Regions from separate parts of the Nonomuraea sp. NPDC050310 genome, predicted to be linked through region 4. Evidence: predicted binding sites of a transcription regulator. Region 4 holds the regulator's gene; each other region holds the start of a gene.

Region 1 (5,137 bases), on a different contig from region 4:
GGCTCGGGCTCCGGGGTCAGCTCGCTGAACAAGCCGCCGCCCTCGACGTGGCTGGCCGGAGTCGGCTCAGCCCCCGAGGTCGTCGACTCGCTGAACAAGCCGCTGCCCTCAAAGTGGCGGAGCTCGGTCGGTTCAGAGTCTGAGGAGGGCTTGCTGAACAGGCCGCCGAAGGGAGCCTGTTCGAAGGGGGCCGGTTCGAAGGCCTGGTCATCGGTGTCAGGGTCGGCCCGGCGGGGACGCTTGCCGTACCCGGTGCTCTTGGAGCGGCGCGCGCGCTTACGACTCCGGGTCTCGGAACCGTCGTCCCCGGACGCCAGACCGGAGAGCGGGCCGCTGCCGTCGTCTCCCGAGCCCAGGCTGAAGAACGGGTGCCCGTCCTGGCCGGAGTCGAGCCCCTCCTGGGCAGCCGGAGCCCACCAGGAGCCCTCGTCCGCAGCCGGAGGCGACGACGAGGTCACCGGTGGGGACGTGGCCTCGAGTGGGGACGCGGCCTCAGATGGGAAGGTGGGCCAGGCAAAGGTTTCCGACGAGTCCAGGGCCTGAGGCCGGGCCTCGCCACGGGTCTGAGCCGAGCTCGACGTCTGAGCTGTACCCGAGGGGCGAGCTGTACCCGAGGGGCGAGCTGTACCCGAGGGGCGAGCTGTACCCGAGGGCTGAGCCGTACCCGAAGGCTGAGCCGGGTAGGAGGTGCCGGTCGGGTCCGGGGTCTGAGATCGGGAGGACGGGTTGCGGCGGCGGCGCTTGATGGGGTGTTCGGCGGGGTCGGGCCAGGCACCCCAGTCCCGCGGGTGAGCCGGGGAAGGGGCAGCGCTTGGCGAGGCAGAGCCGCCCGGCGAGGTGAGCCCGCCGGGAGGAAGAGAGTCGCCCAGCACAAGAGGGTCGCCGGGTGAAGGGTGATCGCCCGGCAAAAGAGAATCGCCGGGTGAAGGATGATCGCCCGACAAAAGACGGGCGCCAGGTGAAGGGTGATCGCCCGGCAAAAGAGAATCGCCAGGTGGAGGATGATCGCCCGGCGGAAGAGGGTCGCCGGGTGTAAGGGAGTCGCTCGGTGTAGGAGGGTCGCCGAAGAGCCAGGGTGGGGCGTCGGCTGGATCGGAGTCGCTCCAGCCAGGCGGCGATGGCCGGGCGCGGCGGGCGCGCCCGGGGTCAGGCCGGCTCTTCGGCTCGTTCATACGCCGAGCGCTCAGACGTCACCGGGCTTCGGCGCGGCGGCGGCAGCAGCGGCGCGGGAGCCACGGCCGGACGGAGCCGGGGCGGCAGCCGCCGGAGCGGGAGCGGCAGGGGCGGCGTCGGCGGGAGCGTCGACCCGCGGGCCGACACCGAGCTTCTCCTTGATCCGCTTCTCGATCTCGTTGGCGATGTCCGGGTGGTTCTTCAGGAAGTTACGCGCGTTCTCCTTGCCCTGGCCGAGCTGGTCGCCCTCGTAGGTGTACCAGGCACCGGCCTTGCGGACGAAGCCGTGCTCGACGCCCATGTCGATGAGGCCGCCCTCACGGGAGATGCCCACGCCGTACAGGATGTCGAAGTCGGCCACGCGGAAGGGCGGGGCCATCTTGTTCTTGACGACCTTGACGCGGGTGCGGTTGCCGACCGCTTCGGTGCCGTCCTTGAGCGTCTCGATGCGGCGGATGTCGAGGCGCACCGAGGCGTAGAACTTCAGCGCCTTACCACCGGTCGTGGTCTCGGGCGAGCCGAACATGACGCCGATCTTCTCGCGGAGCTGGTTGATGAAGATGGCGGTGGTGGCGGTGCTGTTGAGCGCACCGGCGACCTTGCGCAGCGCCTGGGACATGAGGCGGGCCTGGAGGCCGACGTGGCTGTCGCCCATCTCGCCCTCGATCTCGGCCTTGGGCACCAGGGCCGCGACCGAGTCGATGACGATCAGGTCGACCGCGCCGGAGCGGATCAGCATGTCGGCGATCTCGAGGGCCTGCTCACCGGTGTCGGGCTGGGAGACCAGGAGGGCGTCGGTGTCGACACCGAGCTTCTTGGCGTATTCGGGGTCGAGCGCGTGCTCGGCGTCGATGAAGGCGGCGATGCCGCCCCCGCGCTGGGCGTTGGCCACGGCGTGGAGGGCGACCGTCGTCTTGCCGGAGGACTCGGGGCCGTAGACCTCCACGATCCTGCCGCGCGGGAACCCGCCGATGCCGAGGGCGACGTCGAGGGCGATCGAGCCGGTCGGGATGATCTCGATCGGCGCGCGGGCGTCGTCGCCGAGGCGCATGACGGAGCCCTTGCCGAATTGACGCTCGATCTGTGCGAGGGCAGTCTCAAGGGCCTTCTCGCGGTCGTTGATAGCCATGGGATCTCCCCTTGGAGGATCGTGGTCCGGTCAGTCGTGAGAAAGCTACGGCCTGCGACCGACAATTTTCCGCCGGACCTCGGTCCGGGTGGCTTCATAGTAGCCGAACGGCTGTTCGATCTCATCCGAACGTGAACCTGGCGTGTCCGCTCCGCGACTGTACCGGCGTGGACGACGAGGGAGTGGGATGGACAACGAATCGCTGGTGCTCAGGTGCCGTCTGGGCGACCGGGCCGCGCTGACGGAGCTGGTCAGGGCGTGGCACGAGCCGGTCCTGACCTACGTGCGCCGGATGCTCGGCCCCGGGCGCGCCGACGACGTGACCCAGGAGGTCTGGGTGGCGGTGGTGCGCGGGCTGCCCCGGCTCAAGGACCCGGCGCGCTTCGCGCCGTGGCTGTTCACCATCGCCCGGCGGGCGGTGGCGACCCGGCTGCGGGCGGAGTACGGCGAGGCCGCGCTCGACGCCGGGGCCGAGCCGCCTGCCGTACCGGACGGGACGGAAGCGGTTCTCGACCGGGCCGAGCTGTTCGACGGCCTGGCCGCGCTGCCGCCGCGCGAGCGGGAGATCCTCGTCCTCTTCTACCTGGAGGACCTGTCGCTGGAGGACTGCGCGGAGATCTGCGGCATTCCGCTGGGAACGGCCAAATCCCGGCTGCACCGGGCACGCGGCCTGCTTCGTGGACAACTGGAGGAGAAGCCATGAAAGACGACGAGATCATCGCGCTGGTGCGGGCCGAGTCGAGCCCGTGGCGGCGGCTGCGCGGGACGGTGGCGCTGCTCGGCGGGCTGGTGGGCGGGACGTTCCTGATCACGCTGTGGGCGACCGAGCCCGGGCCGCTGCCGGACCGCACCCGGCTGGTGTTCGCGCTGCTGGCCCTGATCTGCGCCGGTTGGACGGCGTTCGGGGCCTGGTCGGTGCTCGGGCCGCGGCCGCTGTTCGCGCTGGACGGGCTGGTCGCGGGCTGGCTGGCGCTGGCGGCCTCGCTGGCGACGACGGCGGTGACGGTCACCGTGGCCGCGGACCGCGGCACCGGGCTGGCCGTGGCGATCGCGGCCGGAGCGCTGTTCATCGGGGCCTCGGCGGCGATCACCGTCCGGGCGCACCTTCGCTTCCGGAAGATCGTGCGGGAGCTGGCCCGACACCGGGACTAGACATTCCCCCACAATGCTCCCGCCCTGTTGCCATGGCCGTGACCTGGGGAGATCCTGAAAGGTGTGGCGAGCACCTACACCGAGGAACGGCGCGGCCATCTCCAGGCGCTGGCCGAACTGCTCCCCGATCACGGCCTGGTCGGCCGCATGGTCGGCGGCCACGATCCGGTGCTGTGGGCCTGGCACCCGAGCACGGGCCGCCAGACGCTGATCTTCGCCACGCCCACGCAGCGCGGGTGGCTCTTCCTGTGGTCGCCGGGCGGGCAGGGCAGCGCGGAGGATCTGGGCGGCACCGCCACGGCGATCAAGACGGTGCTGGCCCAGGAGCCCGACGACTAGGTGAGCCGGCTGGAGACGTTCTCCACCTGGCAGACCGCGCGCCAGATCTCCTTGGCGCCGATGCCGTCGGCCAGCGCCTGCTCGACGGTCCGGCCGCCGAGCGGCGCCAGCACGTAGTCGCGTGCCCACGACTCGGCGTAGGCGTCGCCGAAGTGGGCCCGCATCCGTCTCCAAAACTCAGTCAGGCGCATCAGCCAAGTATCGAACCACCGCCGGAGTGGGTAGGACCGGGCCATGGCGAAATCCCCCAAGAAGTCGCAGCCATCGCCCCCGAAGTCGGCCAAGAACCGGACCGGCCGGGCCCGGCGCCGCCACCTCGACCTTCTGATGCGGCAGGCCGTACAGAAGGAGAAGGCGGAGCGCTCCGAGCGGCACGCGGGTCTCCGGCGGGAGCCGCGGGCGGGCGTCGATCGCTCCAGGCGCGCCTCGCGCCGCTGATCACAGCACGCGCGAGCCGTACATCTCACCGAGATGGTCGGCGAGCAGCTCCAGCCGGGCGCCGTCGGGGTCCCTGAAGTAGATGGAGGCGCCGCTCTCGATCTGGTGCGGCACGCCGGCCATCTCCAGCTTGCCGCGCAGCCGTTCCCAGGTGGCCGGGTCGACGGAGATCGCGATGTGGTGCAGGCCGCCGAGCACCTCCTGGTAGGGGCCGAGGTCGAGGCCGGGGAAGTCGAAGAAGGCCAGCAGGTTGCCGTTGCCGAGGTCGAAGAAGAAGTGGTTGCTGCCCTTGTAGTCGCGGTTCTCGAAGATCTCGGTCAGCGGGAATTCGAGCAGCTCCTGGTAGAAGCGGACGGTCCGCTCGACGTCGGAGGAGAGCAGGGCGAAGTGGTGGAGGCCGCGTGCGCTGCTCGGGGGACGGTGGGGAAGGAGGTACTGCTGCTTGATGTGCTCACGTTTGGCGGCGACGGCCGCGTAGTCGATCTCGCTCACCTGGGGTTCACCTCACTTCCTCATATCTCCCGCGGCATGGGACTCAATCCTCGCTGACAAAGTTTGAAATCTGTCAGTCCATAGTCCATACTCAAGGCTATGGAACTTCGCACCCTGGGTAAGAACCAGGTCTCCGCGCTCGGCCTCGGCTGCATGGGCATGTCCGATCTGTACGGCCCGGCCGACGAAACCGAGTCGATCGCCACCATCCACGCAGCCCTGGACGCCGGGGTCACCCTGCTCGACACGGGCGACTTCTACGGAATGGGGCACAACGAGCTGCTCATCGCCAAGGCCCTCGAAGGCCGCGAACGGCCGCAGATCAGCGTCAAGTTCGGCGCGCTACGCGACCCCGCGGGCGCCTGGCTGGGCTACGACGGCCGGCCCGCGGCGGTCAAGAACTTCCTCGCGCAC
Region 2 (5,137 bases), on a different contig from region 4:
CGCAGGTAGGCGGACATGGGCTCGCTTTCGGGCTGGTACGGCTCGCGCGGTCGCCGGTGTCGCGCGCGGCGCGGCCCACGGGTGCGTGCGAGCCGTACCGGTTCGGGTGGCCGGGCGTGGTCCGGCCCCCCGGCGGCCGGATCAGGTGGCGGACGAGGTGCTACCTGTCAGGTGATATCAGGCTTCGGGCTCGCGTGCCGTCTGCTTTTTGGCGTTCTTGGCCGCCCTGGATTCCTTGATCGCGGCCTTCTTGGCCTTGCCGGACTTGGCCGCGGGTTTCTTCTTGCTGTCTGCCATGGTTTCCCCCCGTTGGCGATGAAGTGCCCCTTGTGGGGCTAGTGCGGTAAATACCCACTATGAGGATTGATGTAGACAAGGTTCGGGCCGAGACTCCCGCCTGCCGTACCGTCGTGCACCTGAACAACGCCGGCGCCGCGCTGCCGCCGCTGCCGGTGACCGACGCGCTCACCGCGCACCTGGCGCTGGAGGCCGGGATCGGCGGTTACGAGGCCGCCGACCGGCAGGCCGGGGCGGTGGAGGGCTTCTACGACTCGGTCGCCGCGCTCGTCGGGGCCGGGCGTGAGGAGATCGCCTACGTCGAGAACGCGACCCGGGCCTGGGACCTGGCCTTCTACGGGCTGGAGTTCGGGCCGGGCGCGCGGGTGGTGACGACCAGCAGCGAGTACGCCAGCAACGGGATCGCCTTCCTGCAGCGGGGACTGGAGGTGGAGGTGCTGCCGGACGAGCCGTCCGGGGAGCTGTCGCTGGCGGCGCTGGAGGCGTCGCTGCGGCGGGGCGGGGTGGGGCTGGTGGCGATCAACTACATGCCCACGCACAACGGGCTGGTCAACCCGGCGGCCGAGGTGGGGCGGCTGACCCGCGAGCACGGGGTCCCCTACCTGCTGGACGCCTGCCAGGCGGTGGGGCAGGTGCCGGTGGACGTGGCCGAGCTGGGGTGCGACTTCCTGTCGGCGACCGGGCGCAAGTTCATGCGCGGGCCGCGCGGGACCGGGTTCCTGTACGTGCGGCGGGAGGTGCTGGGCTGGCACCGGCCGCCGTTCCTCGACCTGCTGTCGGCCGAGTGGACCTCGCCGGGCGGCTACGAGATGCGCGGTGATGCGCGGCGGTATGAGACGTGGGAGCGGTATGTCGCCGGGCAGATCGCGTTGGGGGTGGCGGCCGAGTACGCGCGGGGTCTGGGGATGGAGGCGGTCTGGGCGCGGGTGCGGGAGCTGGCCGCCGGGCTGCGGGAGCGGCTGGCGGGGATCCCCGGGGTGCAGGTGCTGGACCGTGGGGCGGTGCGGGGGGCGATCGTCTCCTTCACCGTCGCCGGGCGAGACAGCGGGGCGGTCCGGCTGGCGCTGCGGGAGCAGGGGATCAACGTCAGCGCCACCGACATCGCCCACCAGCGGCTCGACCCCTTCGCGGTGCCTTCGGCGGTGCGGGCCTCGGTGCACTACTACAACACCGAGGAGGAGCTCGACCGCCTGGCCGCCGCCCTCGGCGAGCTCGCCTCGTCCGCCCGTTAGAGCAGGGCGAGCTGTTCCGGCTCGGGGTGCCGGGCCGGGGCAGGGGCCGGGGCGGGGTGGCGGAGTCTGGGGCGGAGGCGGGGGCGGTTGCCGCCCTTGCCGATGCCGTAGCGCTCGGCCAGCTCGCGGACCTGCCCGGCGATCCGCTCCTGGTAGCCTCGCGGCGCGTAGGCTCCTCTGCCGTACAGCTCCAGGTAGCGGGGGACCAGCCGCGGGTGCGTGCGGCCCAGCCAGGTCAGGAACCACTCGCGCGCCCCCGGCCGCAGGTGCAGCACGATCGGCGTCAGGTGGGTGGCGCCGGACTCGGCGATGGCCCGCACGGTCTGGTCGAGCTGGCCGGGGGAGTCGGTGAGGTAGGGCAGGATCGGCGCCATCAACACCCCGCAGGGGATCCCGGCCTCGTTGAGCGTACGGCAGGCCTCCAGCCGGCGGTGCGGGTGCGGGGTGCCCGGCTCGACCGCCTGCCAGGCGTCGGCGTCGACGAAGCCGACGGAGAAGGCGGTGCTGACGTCGGTGACCTCGGCCGCCCGGGTGAGCAGGTCGAGGTCGCGCAGGATGAGCGTGCCCTTGGTGAGGATGGAGAAGGGGTTGGCCGCCTCGCTCAGCGCGGTGATGATGCCGGGCATGAGGCGGTAGCGGCCTTCGGCGCGCTGGTAGCAGTCGACGTTGGTGCCCATCGCGATCGGCCGGCCGCGCCAGCGGGGCGAGGCGAGTTCGCGGCGGGTGAGCTCGGGGGCGTTGACCTTCACGATGACCTTGGAGTCGAAGTCGAGGCCGGCGTCGAGGTCGAGGTAGGTGTGGGTGTTGCGGGCGAAGCAGTAGACGCAGCGGTGGGCGCAGCCGCGGTAGGGGTTGATCGTGTGGTCGAAGGGGACGCGGCTGACGGCGGGGACCTTGTTGATGATCGAGCGCGCCCGGACCTCGTAGAAGGTCATCCCGCGGAAGGCGGGGGTGTCGAAGGTGCGCTCGACCGCGCCGAACAGCGGCGAGGCCGCCGCGTCGGGGGAGCCGTCGAGTCGCAGGTTGTCCCAGCGCATAGGCTTGATTAGAACAACTGTTCGGTCTTGATCGCAACTCGGGGGCGCGGGGAAAGCGATCGTAATTCCCAGGCCAAGGAGCGGATAACGATCTTCAAGGGTGGGCAGAACGTCGGCACAGAACGTGCGTTCCGGAGGTGCATCCATCATGGCCTGGTCGCAGGATGAGGAGCGGATGCTGGCCCAGATCGAGCAGCACCTCGTCGAGGAGGACCCGCGACTGGTCGCGCGCCTGGAGTCGTTCAACCGGCGGGCCGGCCGGGGTGAGGCCAGGTCCCGTGACGCCGCCGTGCCCCGTCGCCCGCGCCGCTCCACGGTGATCATCCTGGTGAGCTGGGTGCTGATCGCCACGCTGGTGGCGACGCTGCTCATCATGGTCCTGCGCAACGACACCGCCCTCGCCCTGGCCCTGTAGACCCGCCGGAGGCCTCCGTCCCGGAGCGGGCCGCCGCCGGCCGCCGGCCACGTGACGAGCCGTCCTGCGGGCGGCCGCCCCCTTTTCGTGCGACGCGCGCTTCCCCTTTGCCCGCGGGGTTGACGGGGGGTCGGGGGGTGGCGAGGCTGGCGCGCAGCCGAGCATGGGAGAGACGATGGAGCACGTCACATCCGCCGACGGGACGGTGCTGGCGCTGGAGCGGGCGGGGAGCGGGCCGGCGATCGTGCTGGTGTGCGGGGCGATCAGCGACCGCAGCGCCAACGCGGCGCTGGCCGGGGAGCTGGCCGGGCACTTCACCGTGTACAACTACGACCGGCGCGGGCGGGGCGGGTCGGGCAACGCCACGCCGTACCGGCTGGAGGCTCCGGCGCAGGAGGCGGGCGAGGAGGCGCTGGCGCGCGAGGCGGAGGACCTGGCGGCGGTGGTGGCCGCGGCGGGCGGACGGGCCTACGCCTACGGGATCTCCTCGGGCGGGGCGCTGGTGCTGGAGGCGGCGGCGCGCGGGGTGGAGCTGGCCGGGGTGGCGGTGTACGAGTGCCCCTACAGCCCGGGCAACGGCGAGGAGGGGCGTGCCTACTACGCCGAGCTGACCCGGCTGCTGCGCGAGGGGCGCGGCGGGGAGGCGGCGGCGCTGTTCCTGACGGTGGCCGGCACGCCGGAGGCGCAGGTCGAGCAGATGCGGCGCGAGCCGTACTGGCCGCAGGTGGAGGCGCTGGCTCCGGTGCTGCCCTACGACTCGGCGGCGCTCGGGCACGGCACGTGCGGCGGGGTGTTCCCGGTGGAGCGCATGGCCTCGCTGGCCGTACCGGCGCTGGTGCTGAGCGGCGGCGCCAGCCCGCGTTTCTTCCACGACGCGGCCCGGTTGATCACGGCGACGCTCGCCGGGGCGCGGCACGAGGTGGTGGCCGGGCAGGATCACCAGGTGCGGGCGGCGGCGCTGGCTCCGGTGCTGGTGGCCGGGCTGCTCGGCAAGACGGACCGTTCCGTATAGTTGGGCGGCATGAGTCCCAACCCCGCCCGCCGCAGCGAACGTTCGCGCACGGCGATCCTGACGGCGGCGCTCGAGCTAGTGCAGGAGGTCGGGTACGCGAAGCTGACCGTGGAGGCGATCGCGGCGCGGGCGGGGGTGGGCAAGCAGACGATCTACCGGTGGTGGCCGTCGAAGGCGGCGGTGATGTTCGACGCCTTCCAACGGCACAACGCCGCCGCCCAAGAGCAGGTGGTGCTGCCCGACACCGGGGACCTGGCCGCCGACCTGCGGCTGGTGCTGCACGAGACGGTCGCGGAGTTCAACGACCCCGCCTTCGCCTCGGCCTACCGGGCGCTCAACACCGAGGTGCAGGACGACCCGGTGCTGGCCGAGCAGTTGCTGGAGCGGCTGCTGCGCCCGGCGCTGGAGGCGGTCAAGGCGCGGCTGCGCACCGCGGGCCTGCCGGCCGGCCTCGACCTGGACGTGGCGGTCGAGGCGCTGTACGGGCCGTTCTACTACCGGTGGCTGCTGCGGACCGGCCCGCTGACCACCGGGTACGCCGACCGGCTGCTGGAGCTGTGGCTGCGCGGGGTACGCGCGTAGAGCCGGCCGGGGCGGGCGGTCACAGGCCGTTGAGGAAGCGGGCGGCGATCGGCGCGGCGACCTTGCCGCCGCCTCCGCCGCCCTCGACGATCACCGCGAAGGCGACCTCGTCCTTGAAGCCCATGAACCAGGCGTGCTGGCCGGCCACCGGGTTGCCGTACTCGGCGGTGCCGGTCTTGCCGTAGGTCCCGGCGGGCAGGCCGGCGGCCTTGGCGGTGCCCTTGGTGACCACCGCGGACATCATCTGGTGCAGCGGCTTGAGCACCTGGTCCGGCAGCGGGCGCGGCTCGGCCTTCTGTTTGCGGCCCTCGACCAGGGTGGGCGGGCGCCAGGTGCCGTCGGCGATGGCGGCGCCGACGGAGGCCATGGTGAGTGGGGTGGCGATCAGCCGGGCCTGGCCGAAGGAGGCGGCGGCCAGCTCGGAGTCGGAGGTGGCCTTCGGGAAGCTGGGCTGGCGGGCGGGCACGCCGATCTGCAGCGGCTGGTTGAAGCCGACCAGCTCGGCGGCCTGCTGGAGCTTGTCGGCGCCGAGCTGCTTCTGGGCCATGGGGGCGATCGTGGT
Region 3 (5,137 bases), on a different contig from region 4:
CAGGGCGCCGATGAAGCCGTTCTTGGCCAGCAGCGAGCGGCCGAACTCGGTGATCAGCTCGTAGCGCCCGTCGAACAGGCCGGGCACCGCCTCGCCGAGCACCCGCACGTAGTCGGCGAAGGTGGGCGTCTCCCGCTCGTCGGTGAAGTTCACCGGCAGCCCGCCGCCGATGTCGAGGCTGGTGATCTGCCGCCGGCCCAGCGTGGCGTTGATCTCCTCGGCCAGCAGGTAGGTCTCGGCGATGCCCGCGGCGATCAGCTCCAGCGGGCAGCCCTGCGAGCCGACGTGCGCGTGCAGCCGGGTCAGCCAGGGCCGGCGCACGAAGGCCTCGACGACCGCCTCGCGGGCGCCCGGGTCGCGCAGCGCGACGCCGAACTTGGAGGTGGCGGTGGCGGTGCTCATCGCGCCGATCGACCCGGTGCCGACCTGCGGGTTGACCCGCAGGCCCACGACCGAGGCGCAGTCGTCGCGGCGCAGGCCGTCGATGCGGCGCAGCTCGGCCAGGTTGTCGGCGTTGACCGCGATGCCCAGCTCCAGCGCCTGGGCCAGTTCCTGCCGGGTCTTGGCGGGGGAGTCGAACACGATCTTGGCGGGGTCGAAGCCGGCGTCGAGCGCGATGCGCAGCTCGCCCGGGCTGGCCACCTCGCAGCCCATGCCCTCGGTGGCCAGCAGGCGCAGCACCGGCACCAGCGAGGCGGCCTTGGCGGCGAAGGTGTGCAGCACGCCGGGACCGAAGGCGGCGTGCAGCGCGGCGACCGACGAGCGCACCCCCTCGACGTCGACGAAACCGGCCACGGGCTGCTCCGCGCCCAGCGCGCCGGTGTCCACGGCGTGGCGGACGACCTCGGCGACCCTGCTGTTCAACACGTCAAGACTCCTGGATTTCGGGGGACCGTAAGGACGAGCCTGAGGCCTGCCATATCCGGAAATCTTTAGCCGCCGAGCTAAAGCGGGAGATCAGCTTTGGCCGGTCGGCCAAGAGGCGTCCACCAAGCGGACGGCTAGGGTCATGAGCAGGCGGATGTCCGGATCGTCCAGGTCCACCGCGAACCGTTCGCGGGCGCGGCGCAGGCGGTAGCGCAGGGTGTTGGGGTGCAGGACCAGCCGCCTGGCCGCCGCCGCGACGTCGCCGGCCTCCTCCAGGTAGACGGCGATCGACCGGACCAGCTCGCCGCCCGCGGCCAGGTCGGCGCGGATCAGCTCGTGCACCGGCCCGTTGCCCCGCTCCCAGGCGGGCCGGGCCGCGTCCAGGATGCGCAGCACGTCGATCGCCGGCGCCACTTCCGCGGCTCCCGCCCACCGCCGCACCGAGGCCGCTCCTGACGCGGGGCCGCCCTTCTCCGGCAGGCCGCCGCGTTCGCGCAGGACCCGGACGACCAGCGCGGCCTCCTCCCGCGAGGCGGCGGCCCGCAGGGGCGAGGGCACCACGCCGCCCGCGCCCACCCACACCGGCCCCGCCCCGGGCGTCGCCGCGGCCAGCCCGTCCAGCTCCCGCGCCAGGCCCGCCGCCCCGTACTCCTCCCCGTCGCCCACCGGCAGCAGCACGGTCACCCGCCCCGCCTCCCGCAGCACCCGCGCCGCCCCCCGGTAGGAGGCCGCCTGCAGCGCCAGAGTCCCCAGCACCCGCTCACCGGCCGCGCCCGGCGAGCCGTCGAGCTCGGCCACCACCACCGCGCACCGCAGCTCGGGAGCCAGCCCGAGCGACCACGCGTGCGTGCTCAGATCGCCCTCCCCGCTCAGCAGCCCGCGCAGCGCGTGCTCCTCCCGCCGCCGCGCGCCGCTCTCCCGCAGCCGGTGCTGCAGCAGGTACGGCACAGCGACCTCGGCCGCCCGGCTGAGCGCGCTCGCCGCGTTCGGACTGAGCGCCCGCCCGTCGGCCGCGGCCCAGATCGAGCCGAGCATCTCCCGCCCGCTGCGGATCGCGATGATCAGCCGCTCGGGCGTGTCCCCGTCGGCCGGCCGGTGGATGACCTCGTCCGACGACCACAACGCGCGCAGCAGCCCGCTGCGCCGCAGCTCCTCGACCCGCCAGTCGGGCACCCGCCCGCCCAGGATGGTGGAACGGCGCATCTCGTCGGCCTCGGGCCCGGTCGCCGAGTGCGCCAGGACCCGGAACCGGGTGTCCTCGATGGTGATCGAGCCGCCGGTGAACTCCGCCACCACCGACGCCAGCGCGGCCAGCCCGCCGCTCTCGGTCGCGTCCGCCATCCGGTCGCCCCGGCCGGCTCCCGCGTAGGCCAGCGCCGAGCGCAGCAGCGTCGCCACGTCGTCCCAGTCCGCCCACTCGGCCCTGGCGAGCAAGGCCAGGCCGTACTGGTCGGCGGTGTGCAGCGTCTCCTCGTCGAACCCGTCCGCCCGCACCACCACCGCCGCCGCGTCGCGCCGCGCCGCCTCCTGGACCGGCAGCCCGATCGCCAGCACGACCCGCCCGGTGCAGGAACGGGCCGGACCCTCGTCGCCGATGACCACGCCGTCGAACCGCACGTCCTCACCGGCCGGCGCGAGCACCAGGCGCAGGACGTCGGCCTCGTCGAAAGCCAGCAGCTCACGCAGGGTGATGCCGTTCATGCCGGTGAGCGTATAGGGCGCCGCCGCACGCCCCGGCAGCCCGTGCTCCCCTTCCCGGAAGCCCGGTCTGAACGGGCCGGTGTGCGTGCGCGGAGCGTCTCCGGCCGTTAGGCTGGCTCCCGCCGAACAAGTGTTCGGCGGATGGAGGGGTGTGCGCGGGTGCGGGTGCTGGGTGTGGATCCTGGGCTGACGCGATGCGGCGTCGGAGCGGTCGAGGGACGCGTGGGCGGCCCGCTGTCGCTGGTCGACGTGGGGGTGATCCGCACTCCGGCGGACGACCCGCTGCCCGACCGGCTCGTCGCCCTGGAACAGGGCCTCGAACGCTGGCTCGACCAGATCGCCCCCGACATGGTGGCGGTCGAGCGCGTCTTCAGCCAGCACAACACGCAGTCGGTCATCGCGACCGCCCAGGCCTCCGGCATCGCCGTGCTCTGCGCCGCGCGGCGCGGGCTGCCGGTCTCGCTCTACACCCCCTCCGAGGTCAAAGCCGCGATCAGCGGGCACGGCTCGGCCGACAAGGCACAGGTCGGCACCATGGTCACCCGCGTGCTGCGGCTCAAGGAGATGCCGAAACCGGCGGACGCCGCCGACGCGCTGGCGCTGGCGATCTGCCACGTGTGGCGCGGCGGCAACCAGCAGCGGCTGGCCGAGGCGGTCGCGCGGGCGACGAGGGGGCGAGTGGTGTGATCGCATCGGTGCGGGGCACGGTGACCGCGGCCGGTCCGGACGGAGCCGTGATCGAGGTCGGCGGGGTGGGCGTCCTGGTCCACTGCACGCCGGGCACGCTGGCCACGCTGCGGGTGGGGGAGCAGGCCAGGCTCGCCACCTCGCTGGTGGTGCGCGAGGAGTCGCTGACCCTGTTCGGCTTCGCCGACGAGGACGAGCGGGTCGTGTTCGAGATGCTCCAGACCGCCAGCGGCGTGGGTCCCAAGCTGGCCCTGGCCATGCTGGCCGTGCACACACCCAACGCCCTGCGCGTGGCGGTGTCGGCGGCCGACGTCAAGGCGCTGACGCAGGTCCCGGGCATCGGGCAGAAGGGCGCCCAGCGGATCATCGTCGAGCTGAAGAACCGGCTGGGCACGCCCGAGGAGGCGGTCAACGCCGCCATCGCCGGCGCGCCGCGCCGCGTGACCTGGCGCGAGCAGGTGCACTCCGGCCTCGTCGGGCTGGGCTACTCGGGCAAGGACGCCGACGAGGCCCTGGCCGTCGTCGAGCCGATGGCCGAGATCGAGCTGGCCGAGGGCCGCGAGCCGCAGGTCGGCGCGATGCTCAAGGCCGCGCTGAGGGCGTTGAGCGTGCGATGAGCTTCGAACGCGACCTCGTCTCCTCCGCCGCCGACGACAACGAACTGCAGATCGAGGCGGCGCTGCGGCCCAAGCGACTGGCGGAGTTCATCGGCCAGCAGCGGGTGCGCGAGCAGCTCTCCCTGGTGCTGGAGGGCGCGCTGCGCCGCGGCAAGGCGCCCGACCACGTCCTGATGAGCGGCTCGCCCGGTCTGGGCAAGACCACGCTGGCCATGATCATCGCCGCCGAGCTCGGCACGCCGCTGCGCATCACCAGCGGCCCCGCCCTGGAGCGCGCCGGCGACCTGGCCGCGATCCTGTCCACGCTCGGCGAGGGCGAGGTCCTGTTCATCGACGAGATCCACCGGATGGCCCGGCCCGCCGAGGAGATGCTCTACCTGGCGATGGAGGACTTCCGGGTGGACATCGTCGTCGGCAAGGGCCCCGGCGCGACCGCCATCCCGCTCGACATCGCGCCCTTCACCCTCGTCGGCGCGACCACGCGGGCCGGGCTGCTGCCCGCGCCGCTGCGTGACCGGTTCGGCTTCACCGCGCACATGGAGTTCTACGAGGTGCCGGAGCTGGAGCAGGTGCTCAGGCGCTCGTCGCGGCTGATGGGCGTCGAGCTGCCGGACGACGGCGGCCATGAGATCGCCCGCCGCTCGCGCGGCACGCCCCGGATCGCCAACCGGCTGCTGCGCCGGGTGCGTGACTTCGCCGAGGTCCGGGCGGACGGGGTGATCACCCGGGATCTGGCCGCGGCCGCGCTCAACCTGTACGAGGTCGACGCCGAAGGTCTCGACCGGCTCGACCGGGCGGTGCTGTCGGCGTTGTTGCGCAAGTTCGGCGGCGGGCCGGTGGGGCTGTCCACCCTCGCGGTCGCCGTGGGGGAGGAGCCCGAGACGGTCGAGGTGGTCGCCGAGCCCTTCCTGGTCCGGCAGGGACTCATCGCGCGCACCCCGCGCGGGCGGGTCGCCACCGCGGCCGCGTGGCTGCACCTGGGCATGGAGCCGCCCGCCGACGCGTTCGGGGCCGCCTTCGCCGACTGACCCGCCCGCCGTCAGACGGGGGGCGCGAGGGTGAAGTACCGCTCCAGGACGGTACGGTCACCCGTCACCGCGAGGGTGTTGGCCGGGGTGCGGTGCCACAGGTGGAGCATGAGCTGCTCCGCCGTACCGGCAAGCTCCACATCGACGCCCTCACCGGCGTCCGCGCCCGTCCCGTGCACGTGGAGGTCGGGGCCGTCGAACCGGACCGTCCAGCTCTCCGGCCCGTCCGTGCGGCGG
Region 4 (5,137 bases):
TCACCATCAGCAGGACCGTCTCCTGCGTGGTGAACCGCCGCCCGCACTCCGGACAGGTTCTGCGTCGCCTGATGGCGGCCCCGTCGTCCGTGGAGCGACTGTCGATCACCCTGGTGTCCGGGTGGCGACAGAACGGACAGTGCACGCCACGCCTCCTTGACACACGCGTTTCCCGACCTTCAAGGGTCGCCAAAGCAGGGTCACGGAAACACAATTTGTGGTGAACTACATCGGTGTAAGTACTAGATGTTGTGGTCCAACCGTAGAACTGCCGGGCCGTGATCGCAACTTGCCGGGCGGCTTCCCAGCGAAGTGGCTGATCAGTCGGCGTGTCGCCGGTGGGGGGCGTGGTGCGGGTGTTCCGAGGAAGGGATTCTGCCGGGTTCCGGGGGGTGGGCGGGTCTGGTATAGGGCTTCCCGACCTGCGGAAACACTCCTGACTACCAGGGAATTCCCGCTCTCCGCCGCCCTCTCAGCCCTGGTCCCCAGCCGGTCGGACTCTCCTCTTCAGTCCGCCTGGCCCCGACTTCGCCGCGCCACACCTCAGCCCGCCTTGACCGACTCCCCTGCGCCACGCCTCAGCCGCTTTCCCTGGGCTTGCCGTGCTTCCCCGTCTCGCCCCTCCGCCGCCCCGTCGGGCCGGCCCCGGGTCTCGCTTTCCCCGCCGCCCCTATCCCGCCGACCCCCGTCGGGGCCCCGCGCCTTGATTCCCCTCCGGGCCCATGTGGGACGCTGCCAACCCGGCCGCGGCCCGACCCTGGATTCTGCGCCCGCCCTCCCGCCAAGCCCGAGGTCCTGCGGCCGGAGACCACGAATGGGCGCCGGTTGTAGGCGGCGCCCATTGAATGAAGTGACGGCGGCCGAGCGTCACCTTGAGGGAAGTGGCACCGGCCGAGCATCAGCGTGAGCGGAGTGACAGTGGCTGAGCGTCAGCTTGCCAGCGTGCCCAGCCAGTAACCCGCTACGGCCAGTAGGACGATCAACGCGGCCACCACGATGCGGCCCCGGCGGGTGAGACGGAACGACGTGCGAGCCCTACGTGCCCGGCGAGCGCCGACCCCAGTACCGCCCGCACCGCCAGCCCCAGCACGGCCAGTTCCAACACGGCCTGTCCCGGCACGGCCAGTCCCAACGCGGCCGGTCCCGGCACGGCCACCGCCACCGCCACCGCTGCCAGTGCCGGTGCCGCCGCCGGTGCCGTCGTCGGACAGGCCGCCCTGGACGATGCTGCCCACGCGCGGGTGGGGCACGCTGGGGGCCGCGTCACGGCCTGCGCCCCGTCGCCGTGTCTGGCCCTTGGTCCGGCCCTTGCGTCCCGTGCCGGACGGTGTCGTCCGGGTGCCGTTGCCTTTCACCGCCACCACTACGCCCCCTTTCGGCCGCTCCCCCGAGCTCCGCCGTCTCGTCCCCGTAGTACTACCCCCGGCCACGGGACGGATTCCCGTTCCACCCCGAGCCGGAAACACTCTTGGCCTGTCCCATTCCGGACGCCCCTCGTCCCCCACGGGTGCCACCTGCTCAGCCGGCCGCCGCCCCTCCGGCCGTCCCGCAGCCTGGGCCCGCCCAGTTACCTGCCGGAACGCCCGGAGGTCGGTGACGCTCGCCAGGCGTACGGCCTCGGCAGCCGCTTCCGAGGCCGGCCCATCACCCTCGACCGCTCCAGGAGGGTCACTTGGCCCACCGACACCGACACCGACACCGACACCGACACCGAGCGTTTCGCCCCCGCCCGCACTGCTCTTCGAGTGCGCCGCGCGGTCGCTGCTCCCCGGCCACCCCCAGAGCCCTCTCGCTGGACGGCGTGCAGGGCGGCCCTCCCGAGCGGGTACGCCACCCTCCGACCCCGTCCCCCCTCCCCCACCGACTCCCGCGGAGCGCGGAACCCCGGGACCGGAAAGCTCCGCCGTACCGGGGTCGGAGCGGGGCGCGGGGACGAGGCGGAGAGGTGGGGTGCCCGGGCGGCGGGGACGCGGCAGGGGCGTGTTCGAATGACGGGGCTCCCGGGTGGCGTCGGCGATCAAGGTGAGATTGTCGGTGGTCTCTGCGATTGTGGTCGTCCGCATGAATGGCCTCCCGCCCCGTCACGACCGAAAATGGCCGAACAAAGATCGGCGTATCGAACACGATGTCGATCGAACTCCCGTACGATGGTCTACCACAGGGACCCGACATTTTCGAGGAACACTCGAACAATTGTTTGAGGATGATCTTCAACGGCGATATCGTCGCTGTGTGCGACACACGAACCACGGACCGGAAGGTCTGCCGGTGAGGAGGAACAGGGCATGAGCGAGCACGATGACTCCAACGGTGTCAGCGACCTCGCGTTGCGCAGGCGTGACTCACTGGGTCTGACACCCAGGCAACGCAAGATCCTGGAGGTGATCCGCGACTCGGTGCAGCAGCGCGGGTACCCGCCCTCCATGCGCGAGATCGGCGAGGCGGTCCAGCTGACCAGCACGTCGAGCGTGTCGCACCAGCTGACGGCCTTGCAGCGAAAGGGCTACCTGCGGCGCGATCCGCACCGGCCGCGCGCGTTGGAGGTCCGGCTGCCGGGTGAGCCGGTGCTGTGGGTGGATCCGGACGGCGACGAGGTCGAGTCGCCGGTGAGCCGCCCGACGGCGGCGTACGTGCCGCTGGTCGGCCGGATCGCCGCCGGTGGGCCCATCCTGGCCGAGGAGAGCGTGGAGGACGTGTTCGCCCTGCCCAAGCAGCTCGTGGGCGAGGGCACGCTCTTCCTGCTCCAGGTCAGCGGTGACTCGATGATCGAGGCGGCGATCGCCGACGGCGACTGGGTGGTCGTACGGCAGCAGCCGGTGGCCGAGAGTGGCGACATCGTGGCCGCGATGATCGACGGTGAGGCGACCGTCAAGACGTTCAAGCGGAAGGACGGGCATGTCTGGCTCGTCCCGCACAACCCCAACTACGACCCGATCCCCGGCGATGAGGCCAGCGTCCTGGGCAAGGTCGTGGCGGTGCTTCGCCGCCTCTGAAACCCCCTCCGACCGGTCGGCCCCCGTCCGCACACGGGCGGCCGACCGGCCCCCACCTGGTTCCTCAGTCGTTTCGCCTTCTCCTCCTGAGCCTCACCCGGTGAGCGCCTCGCTACCTTCTGAGCCCCCTGAGTGCCCCGCTACTTGCCGGCTCCTAAGACCCGCCCCCTGGCCTGTTCCTTGCCGCCTCATGCCCCCGCTGCTTGAGCCGCCGCGCCTTGAGCCTGGCCGCCGCTTCTGCTGAGGCGTCCGGCGTCCCGGGCTCCCCGTCACTTCGGTGGGTCGGCTGGATTGGATGGTCGGCCACTTGCTCGGGCCGGCCGGGCCCCGGTTCAGGCGCGCCCACGCTCCCGTACAGGCGGACCTCTTCACCGCAAAGCAGCCCCCGAGCCCCGCCAAGGCGGTGCCAGGAAGCGGGGCTGGGGCGAAAAGAGGGGGTGATCTAGACTGAAAGGGTGAACGACACTTTCCGGGCGGAAGACCTCAAAGCGCTACGCGACGGGGTTAAGTGGTCCAAAGCGGGCCCAGGGGTGATTCCCGCCTGGGTGGCGGACATGGACTTCCCGGTGGCCCCGGTGATCCGGGAGGCCCTGGAACGGCGGATCGTCACCGACCTGGGGTATCCGACCTGGGACGAGCAGTACGCCCCGGCACCGCTCATCGAGGCGTTCGCCGAGCGGTCGGAGGGCAAGTACGGCTGGCGGCCCTCGGGACCGGACCGGGTCAGGGCGTTCAGCGACCTCAACCAGGCCCTCCAGGTCATCCTGCACACGACCACCGAGCCCGGCGATCCGGTGGCGGTGCACACACCGGCCTACAACGCGTTCGTGGCGTCGCTGACCGAGATGAACCGCCCCATCCTGCCGATCGCCGCACAGGCGGACACGGACGGGGACGGGTGGCGGTTCGAGGTGCCGGATCTGGCCCGGGCCAAGGTGCTGCTGCTGGTCAACCCGCACAACCCGACCGGACGGGCGTTCACGCGGGCCGAGCTGACCGAGCTGGCCGAGGCGGCGGAGCGGCACGACCTGGTGGTCATCTCCGACGAGATCCACGCCGACCTGGTGTACGAGCCGCACCGGCACATCCCGTTCGCCACACTGCTCCCCGAACGGACGATCACGCTGACCTCCGCGTCCAAGGCGTTCAACCTGGGCGGGGTCCGGTGCGCGGTGGCGCACTTCGGGCACGAGGCCACGCGGAAGGCCGTGTGGTCGGCGCCGAAGTTCCTGTACGGCGAGGCGAACCTGTTCGGGGTGGAGGCGACGGTCGCGGCCTGGCGGCACGGGGAGCCCTGGCTAGCCGAGATCCTCGGGCTGCTCGACCGGAACCGGCGGATGCTGGCCGAGCGGTTGCCGGCCGGGGTCGGGTATCGGGTGCCTGAGGCCACCTACCTGGCGTGGCTCGACTTCGGGCGGCCGGGGGCGGCCGAGCGGCTGGAGCGGGAGGCGGGGGTCCTGCTCAGCGGGGGTGAGCAGTTCGGGCCCGGCGGGGAGAACTTCGCGCGGCTCAACTTCGCCACCTCGTTGCCCGTGCTGGAGGAACTGGTCGGGCGGATCTCGTCCGTGGAGTTCTAGAGAACGGGCCGCGTCCGCTCAGGAGCCCAAGGCCTCCGGCCGGCGAACCGGATGGATGAACTGGGCGCGGCGGCTCCCCAAGCCGGGCTCAGGACCCGGGAAGGGGCAGGGCGGGTGCCCGTGCCCCTTCCTCTCGTCTCCGGGGTCAGGTCAGCGGGGGCAGGGGCGGGGCGGTGGCGGCGGGGGTGTCGGTGAGGGCGGCGAGGGCGAGCTCGATCGCCTTGTCCAACTGCGGGTCACGCCCGGCGGCGCGGTCCTGCGGGGTGGTGACGACCTCGAGGTCCGGGTCGACGCCGTAGTTCTCCACCCCCCACTCCTGTCCTTCCAGCCAGTGGGAGTACCGGGGCTGGGTGACGACGGTGCCGTCCACCAGGGAGTAGCGCGAGTCGATGCCGATGACGCCGCCCCAGGTGCGGGTGCCGATGAGCGGGCCGAGCTTGCGGGCCTTGATGCCGGAGCTGACGATGTCACCGTCCGAGCCGGCGAACTCGTCGGCGATGGCCACGATGGCGCCGCGCGGCGAGTCGACGGGGTAGCGCATGGGCTCGTAGCCGCGCGAGCGGACCC

Evidence for each region. Region 4 encodes LexA, which represses DNA repair genes until DNA is damaged. Its sites were predicted from a motif close to TCGAACANNTGTTCGA; they were not measured.
Region 1: a site for LexA is predicted at 2,406-2,421, ahead of recA (recombinase RecA). Genes of this name have one in related genera too.
Region 2: a site for LexA is predicted at 2,576-2,591, ahead of AB0I67_RS15230 (Rv2578c family radical SAM protein). Genes of this name have one in related genera too.
Region 3: a site for LexA is predicted at 2,691-2,706, ahead of ruvC (crossover junction endodeoxyribonuclease RuvC). Genes of this name have one in related genera too.

Annotation. Positions count from the first base shown of each region.
Region 1 is NZ_JBFAKP010000010.1:202,996-208,132, forward strand. Features, by position in the region: gene recX (recombination regulator RecX) at 1-458, opposite strand, end outside; gene recA (recombinase RecA) at 1,184-2,302, opposite strand; gene AB0I67_RS24055 (sigma-70 family RNA polymerase sigma factor) at 2,490-3,005, shown strand; gene AB0I67_RS24060 (hypothetical protein) at 3,002-3,454, shown strand; gene AB0I67_RS24065 (hypothetical protein) at 3,518-3,793, shown strand; gene AB0I67_RS24070 (DUF3046 domain-containing protein) at 3,790-3,984, opposite strand; gene AB0I67_RS24075 (hypothetical protein) at 4,028-4,231, shown strand; gene AB0I67_RS24080 (VOC family protein) at 4,232-4,723, opposite strand; gene AB0I67_RS24085 (aldo/keto reductase) at 4,823-5,137, shown strand, end outside.
Region 2 is NZ_JBFAKP010000005.1:23,059-28,195, forward strand. Features, by position in the region: gene AB0I67_RS15220 (S41 family peptidase) at 1-17, opposite strand, end outside; gene AB0I67_RS15225 (aminotransferase class V-fold PLP-dependent enzyme) at 357-1,529, shown strand; gene AB0I67_RS15230 (Rv2578c family radical SAM protein) at 1,526-2,566, opposite strand; gene AB0I67_RS15235 (DUF3040 domain-containing protein) at 2,715-2,981, shown strand; gene AB0I67_RS15240 (alpha/beta fold hydrolase) at 3,157-3,993, shown strand; gene AB0I67_RS15245 (TetR/AcrR family transcriptional regulator) at 4,003-4,575, shown strand; gene AB0I67_RS15250 (penicillin-binding transpeptidase domain-containing protein) at 4,595-5,137, opposite strand, start outside.
Region 3 is NZ_JBFAKP010000029.1:52,254-57,390, reverse strand. Features, by position in the region: gene AB0I67_RS39010 (diaminopimelate decarboxylase) at 1-867, opposite strand, end outside; gene AB0I67_RS39005 (helix-turn-helix domain-containing protein) at 958-2,568, opposite strand; gene ruvC (crossover junction endodeoxyribonuclease RuvC) at 2,728-3,255, shown strand; gene ruvA (Holliday junction branch migration protein RuvA) at 3,252-3,872, shown strand; gene ruvB (Holliday junction branch migration DNA helicase RuvB) at 3,869-4,900, shown strand; gene AB0I67_RS38985 (maleylpyruvate isomerase family mycothiol-dependent enzyme) at 4,912-5,137, opposite strand, start outside.
Region 4 is NZ_JBFAKP010000003.1:668,712-673,848, forward strand. Features, by position in the region: gene nrdR (transcriptional regulator NrdR) at 1-145, opposite strand, end outside; gene lexA (transcriptional repressor LexA) at 2,286-2,993, shown strand; gene AB0I67_RS12715 (aminotransferase class I/II-fold pyridoxal phosphate-dependent enzyme) at 3,548-4,570, shown strand; gene AB0I67_RS12720 (PDZ domain-containing protein) at 4,716-5,137, opposite strand, start outside.